2 regions of the Kineococcus esterisolvens genome follow, and region 1 is predicted to be linked to the other one. Evidence: riboswitches for the same ligand, from Rfam matches in the RefSeq annotation. Region 1 holds a riboswitch; the other holds the start of a gene.
The links. Region 1 has a riboswitch for cyclic di-AMP ahead of ACRYR8_RS05450 (transglycosylase family protein). Riboswitches for the same ligand answer to the same signal wherever they lie in the genome.
Positions count from the first base shown of each region.

Region 1 (3,391 bases):
AACACCAGCTACATCGAGTCGGCCACCGGCGTGGGGGAGGGTGCGCGCACCGGCCTGGCCAGCGTCGTCACCGGGGTGGCGTTCCTGCTGACGACCTTCCTGGCGCCGGTCGTGGCGATCGTGCCCTACGAGGCCGCCACGCCCGCCCTCGTCGTCGTCGGGTTCCTGATGATGACGCAGGTCAAGGGCATCGACTGGGACGACGTGGAGATCGCGCTGCCCGCGTTCCTGACGATCGTGCTGATGCCGTTCACCTACTCGATCAGCGCCGGCATCGGCGCGGGCTTCGTGGCGCACGTCGTGCTGAAGGTCGCGCGCGGCAAGGCCCGCCAGGTGCACCCGCTGATGTGGGTCACGGCCGCCCTGTTCGTCCTCTACTTCGCGATCGACCCCGTCAAGGAGGCGTTCGGCGTCGCCTGACCCCGTCCCGCCGGCGCTCACCACACGTCGCCGCAGCGCCAGTCGCACAGCAGCCGGGCGGTGACGTCCAGCGCGCCGGCGGGGTCGTGGACGTGGACGCCGCCGTCGTCGTCGGGCGTGGCGCGCACCCCCTCGGGGGTCATCACGCCCGTCGGGCCGCTCCACACCCGCCAGCCGCGCGAGCGGTACAGCCGCGCGCCCTCGTCGGAGGCGCCCAGGAACGTCGCCTCGTGGGCCCGGCCGGCGAGGTCCTCCACGACGCCCGTCAGCGCCGCGCCGAGCCCGCGCCGGCGCTCGCCGGGAGCCACCGCGACCGCCTCCACGTAGCCCGCGCGCAACGGGCGGTCCCCGGCGACGAGGTGGCGCTGCACCAGCGCGGCGTGCCCGGCCAGGCGCCCGTCGCGGTGGGCCAGCACGTGCAGGCCGCCGAGGGCGTGGTCGAGGTCGGTGTCGTCGACGTCGCCGGCGAAGGCGTCGTCGAGCAGGAACCGCACCTCGCGCAACCGCCGCGGTCCCAGGTCGGCGGTGTGCACGACGGTCAGGTCCCACGGGGTGTCCACCGCACCAGCCTGCCGCCCCGCCCGGACGCGCGGAACCCCCCGGCGCGGTGCGCGCCGGGGGGTTCCGCGGAGGTGCGGGCCCGTCAGGGCAGGGTCAGCACCATGCCGACCTCGATGCGGGCCGGGTCGTCGCCGATGACCGCGCGGTTGGCGTTCCACAGGTTCGCGTAGCCGCCGGCCACGCCGTTGTTCACCGCGATGCGGTACAGGGTGTCGCCGGGCTGCACGGTGTAGGTGCGCGCGGCCGGAGCGGGCGCCGGGGCGGCGGCGACGGCGACGGGCTCGGGGGCCGGTGCCGGGGCGGGCGCGGGAGCCGGGGCGGGCGCGGGGTTCAGCAGCGCCTGCTCCGCGCCGGCCGGGTCCGCGGCACCGCTCAGGCCCAGGCGGCGGGAGCACGAGGGCCAGGCGCCCCAGCCCTGCCCGGCGAGGACGCGCTCGGCGACGACGATCTGCTGCTCGCGGCTGGCCAGGTCGGCGCGGGGGGCGTACTGCCCGCCGCCGAAGCCGGTCCACGTGCTGGGGCTGAACTGCAGCCCGCCGTAGTAGCCGTTGCCGGTGTTGATGTGCCAGTTGCCGCTGGACTCGCACTGGGCGAGGCGGTCCCACTCCGACACCGGGGCCGCGGAGGCACCGGGAGCGGGGGCGAGGATCGCGGCACCGGCCGCACCGGCGGCGGCTGCGGCGAGCAGACCACGGCGCACGGCACCCGAGCGCTGCTGCTGCTCGGTGCGGTGGCCGGCGGGCGTGCGGGGACGACGGAAGGACAACGCGGGCATCGAGACCTCCAACGCCTGCGAGGTGAGCTGTCGGGTTCGGGTCGAAGGTTGTTGACCCGGCCGCCCGTGGGCGGCTTCACCCCGAGGACCCCCGACCGCGCGGGGCGCGGCGGACGTCCGAGGAACCATGGGTCCCCCGCTCCTGCCCGTTGATCACTGTTCCGGCGCGGGGCGGGCAGGACTCGGCGTGTCCTCGCGACGGGCCCCCGAAAGGACTCGGGAACCTGCCGACCGTAACAAGACGGAGGCTCCGCGTACACCGGCGCGTCGACCGGGCGTCCCCCGCCGGCCCACCGTCCCGCGGGTCAGGGGGTCTGCGTGTGACGCACCTCACGCTCACGACCCCTCGAGGAGGGGCCTCGGCCCGCCGACGGGTCAGCTGTTGGCGAGCAGCTTCGCCACGGCCTCCTCGACGCGCGGCGTGAAGTCACCGGCGCGCTCCCCGGGCCGGCCGTACAGCGGCTCGCCGAACGTCACGCTGATGCGCGGGCGCCCCTTGGAGGGCCAGTTCTGCCGCGGCGGCATGGCCTCGTACGTGCCGCGCAGCGCCACCGGCACCACCGGCACCCCCGCCTCCAGCGCCAGGTACGCCGCACCCTTCTTGAACGGGCGCATCTGGCCCGTGTAGCTGCGCCCGCCCTCCGGGAAGATCACCAGGCTCCAGCCGTCGGCCAGCAGCTTCGAGGAGGCGTTCGCCCCCGGCCCGCCGCGCCGGTCCAGCGGGAACGTGCCGATCACCAGGCCGGAGGGGGCCGAGCGCCACCACACGTCGAAGAAGTAGTCCGCGGCGGCCGCGACGGCCACCCGCCGGCGCCGCCGTGGCCCCAGCGCGTCCAGCAGCACCGGCGTGTCCAGGTGCGAGGAGTGGTTCGCCACAATCACGGCGGGACCGCCGATGCCGTCGAGGACCTCCACGCCGTGCACCTCGATGCGCAGCTCCGCCCGCATCAGCGGCGTCAGCAGGACCCGCTGCAGGCCCGCGCGCACGGCCGACGCCGGCCGCGAGCGCACCCAGTCGTTGCGGTGCACCTTGCGGGGACCACCCCCGCCCGGAGCGCCGCCCGAGGCGGCCGAGGCGGCCGCGCGGCGGCGGGCCGTCGGGAAGGCCCGCGCCAGGCGGCCCAGGCCGTCCTCACCCATCAGGACGATCATGCGGTGACCTCCTCGCGCACGGCTCCGGGCGCGTTCGGCGTTCGTGACGGGCGCACGACGTCATCCTCCCACGCCCCGCCCGCGCCGCCCGGTGACCTCAGTCCGTGCCGGCCAGGACCTGCTGCGGCACCCGCAGCCGGCGGGCGGGGGAGGAGACCGCCCAGTCCGCCACCGGCCAGCGGGCGGCGCGCGCGGCCCGGAACAGCGACACGTCGGGGGAGACGGCCGTGGGGTTGCCCACCGAGCGCAGCAGCGGCAGGTCCGGGTGGGAGTCGGCGTAGGCGTAGCTGGCGGACAGGTCCGCCCCCACCACCTCGGCGTAGCGGCGCAGCCACGCCGCGCGCGCCTCGCCCACCACGGGCGGGGAGGTCAGGAACCCGGTGGCGCGCCGGTGCCCGTCCGGACCGGTCTCCTCCTCCAGGCCGGTGCACACGACCTCGTCGAACAACCCCGCCAGCGGGCGGGTCACCTGGCGCACGTCAC
Region 1 covers NZ_JBJLRI010000009.1:66,961-70,351, reverse strand. Annotated here, with positions in the region: gene ACRYR8_RS05460 (NCS2 family permease) at 1-420, shown strand, start outside; gene ACRYR8_RS05455 (GNAT family N-acetyltransferase) at 438-980, opposite strand; gene ACRYR8_RS05450 (transglycosylase family protein) at 1,064-1,756, opposite strand; cyclic di-AMP (ydaO/yuaA leader) riboswitch at 1,754-1,954, opposite strand; gene ACRYR8_RS05445 (lysophospholipid acyltransferase family protein) at 2,132-2,908, opposite strand; gene ACRYR8_RS05440 (SDR family oxidoreductase) at 3,006-3,391, opposite strand, start outside.

Region 2 (3,391 bases), on a different contig from region 1:
GACCGAGGCCTTCCCGGCCAGGACGAGGACGAGCGCACGGCGGAAGGACACCACCGCGAGCGGTTCGTAGCCGGCGTTCAGCACGAGGGTTCGCACAACCACCTCCACGGACGACGAGAGGCGCCGACCCCGGTGGGGGCGGCGCCTCTGGGAGCGACGACGTGCGCGGCGGGATGCACGTGCTGGCGCACGTGCGCGCACCGGCGCACCGCGGGTACCCCCACTGTCGTCGGGGGCGACTGGGGACGGGGCGCGCAGGAGCGCGCGCGCTGCACGGCCGTGGGGTCGGACACGCTCGCCTCCCGCTCGTGTGGTGTCGTCGTGACCGCACTGTACGTCGGGACGGGGCGGGGGGACACGCGTTTGGCGCGAGGTTCGTGCGACGGGGCGGACTGGAGGGGCCTCGCGAGGTGCTCCCCGGGCTCCCCGGCTCCGGCGTGCCGGGGGCGGACGTGGATCGGGCCCGGCACCTCGCAGGAGGTGCCGGGCCCGGTCTGGGGGTGGGCGACGTCAGGCGACGGCCGCGACGCGGCCGAAGACCGCGGAGTCGCTCCACACGGAGCGCAGCTGGACGGGCTTGCCGCTGCGGGGGGCGTCCCACATCATCCCGTCGCCGGCGTAGATGCCGACGTGGTACGCGCGGCCGCCGTCGGTGAAGAAGACGAGGTCGCCGGCGACGGCCTCGGCGCGGGAGATGCGCGCGCTGGCGCCCAGCTGGGCGTTGGCGGTGCGCGGCACCGAGATGCCGAGCTGGCGCAGGACGTAGCTGGTGTAGCCGGAGCAGTCGAAGCCGGCCGGGGTGGTGCCGCCGTACACGTAGGGCACGCCCACGTAGTCGTCGGCGACGGCGAGGATCTGCTGGCCCAGCGACGGGGCGGGCGCCGGGGCCGGCGCCGGGGCCGCCTCGACGGGGGCCGGGGCCGGGGCCGGGGCCGCGGCGGCGGCCTGGACGGCCAGGGCCGAGTCGATGACGGACTGGTCGACCGACGCCTCGACCGCGGGCGCGTCCACGGCGGAGCGCGTGCTGCGCTCCACGACGACCGGCGGCGGCGGGGGCGCGGGGGTCGGCACGGCGCTGAAGGCGGTGAGGGTGGTGATGGCGGCGGCCTCGGCGGGCGCGGAGACCACGCCGACCGGGGTGGTGCCGAAGGCGGAGTCCACGGCGGTGCCCAGACCCGCGCTGACGGCGGTGCTGACGGCGGCGGGGACCGCTGCGGGAGCCGCCGCGGGGGCGGCACCGGCCGGCAGCGCGACGGTGACCAGCAGTCCACCGGTGGCGGCGGCGACCGCGCCGGCGCGGCCGGCGTCGGCAGCGCGACGGCCGATGGCCTCGCCCAGGCCGGTCAGGGGCGTGCGGGGACGTTCGGCGGCACGGTGGCGCGCCTGGACGCGAGTCGTCAAGGTGGTGGCCTCTCCGACGCCTGCGAGGTGAGCTGTCGGGTTCGGGCGGGAGTATCGCCCGGCCGGTTCGCACCGGCTTCACCCCAAGGACGCTCACCCCGGCCCGGCTGGCCGTCGGATCACGCCCGGGAAATTGGTTCCCCCGTCCCTGCCACACGTGTGCGTGGGACCTCGACGCGGTGGCAGGGCTCGGCGTCCGCGCGAGGGCTTCTGCGTGAACTTTCACGGAAGCGGGTGGACCATAACCCCTCCGGACCCCGGATGTCACGGCCCGGTGACGCCCGCGTGGCAGTCGCGTGACGAACCGATGACGACGGGACCGCGCCGGCCCGCCCTCGGGCAGCCCCGCGCACCGGCCCGGAGCAGCCCCCGAGCAGCCCCCGCGACCAGCCCCGGGGGTCAGTCCCGCGCGTCGACGAACAGGTGCGACGCCTCGGCCGTGCTCAGCTCCAGCACCGCACCGCCCACCGAGACGTCGTAGCCGCCCGCGGACGTCGTCACGACGACCTCCGCACCGGGGCGCAGGCCGGCCTCGGCGAAGCGGGCCAGCAGCGCCACGTCGGTCTGGAGGGGCTCGCCCAGGCGGCGCACCACGACGGGGGCGCCGTCCGCGCCGGCCGCCGTCAGGGGCTGCACGCCCGCGCGGAAGTCCTCGGCGGCACCGACCTCGCCCAGCTCCTCCAGGCCCGGGATCGGGTTGCCGTAGGGCGAGGAGTGGGGGTGGTCGAGGATGTCGACCAGGCGCTTCTCGACCTCCTCGGAGATGACGTGCTCCCAGCGGCAGGCCTCCTCGTGCACGAGCGACCACTCCAGGCCGATGACGTCGGTGAGCAGCCGCTCCGTCAGCCGGTGCTTGCGCATGACGCGCATCGCCTTGGCGCGACCGGACTCGGTGAGCTCCAGGCGGCGGTCCGTGCCGACGTGCAGCAGCCCGTCGCGCTCCATGCGCGCCACCGTCTGCGAGACGGTCGGGCCGGAGTGGTGCAGGCGCTCGGCGATGCGAGCGCGCATCGGGACGATGCCCTCCTCCTCGAGCTCGAAGACCGTCTTGAGGTACATCTCGGTGGTGTCGATGAGGTCGCTCACGGCCCCCATCATCCGCCATGGCGCCGCCTGCTCGCACGGGTCCACCCGGCGGGCGGCGCGGCGGGGACGACGGGGCGGCGGGCCGGGGACGGGCCGGGAACACGGCGCCGGCGGGACCCGTTGCGGCGGGCGAGACGTCCAGTGAGGAGCCCCGTGAGCACGCCAGCCGTCCCCGGTCCCCGTCCCGCCCTCGACCCCGCCGCGCTGGAGCAGCTGTTCACCGGCGCCCGGACCGCGAACCGGTTCACGGACGAGCCCGTCACCGACGAGCAGGTCGCCGCGATCGTGGACCTCGTCAAGTACCCGCCGACCAGCATGAACACGCAGCCCATGCGGCTGCTGCTGGTCCGCTCCCCCGCGGCGCGGGAGAAGCTCGCGACGATGATGAGCGGCAGCAACGGGGACAAGACCCGCTCGGCGCCGCTGAGCGTCGTCGTGGCCGCCGACCGCCGCTTCGACGAGGAGGTGCCGCGGCTGTTCCCGCACGTGCCGGACGCGCGGGCGCTCTTCGCCGACGACGCCTTCCGCGAGCGGACCGCGGTGTTCAACACCGCCCTGCAGCTGGGTTACCTCATCCTCGGGGTGCGGGCGGTGGGCCTGGCGGCCGGGCCGATGACCGGCATCGACGCAGTGGCCATCGAGCGGGAGTTCTTCCCCGACGGCGAGCACGCGGTCGTCGCCGTCGTGAACATCGGCGTGGCCGACCCCCGGGGTCTCCGGCCGCGCGGGCCCCGCCTGGCGGTGGAGGAGGTCGTCCGCACCGTCTGAGCCGCACCGTCCGGGCCGCACCGTCCGGGCCGCACCGTCTGAGCCGCACCGTCCGGGTCCGTCCGGTCAGGGTTGCGGGTGCAGCGCGTCGTAGCGGGTGAAACCCCGCTGCGCGCGCGCCAGCGCCAGGACCGCC
Region 2 covers NZ_JBJLRI010000028.1:21,660-25,050, reverse strand. Annotated here, with positions in the region: gene ACRYR8_RS10875 (HNH endonuclease) at 1-96, opposite strand, end outside; gene ACRYR8_RS10870 (C40 family peptidase) at 511-1,401, opposite strand; cyclic di-AMP (ydaO/yuaA leader) riboswitch at 1,425-1,546, opposite strand; gene ACRYR8_RS10865 (iron-dependent transcriptional repressor DtxR) at 1,801-2,487, opposite strand; gene ACRYR8_RS10860 (malonic semialdehyde reductase) at 2,641-3,255, shown strand; gene ACRYR8_RS10855 (MFS transporter) at 3,322-3,391, opposite strand, start outside.
Region 2: it holds a riboswitch for cyclic di-AMP, as region 1 does, so the genes downstream of both, ACRYR8_RS10870 (C40 family peptidase) here and ACRYR8_RS05450 (transglycosylase family protein) in region 1, are expected to answer to the same signal.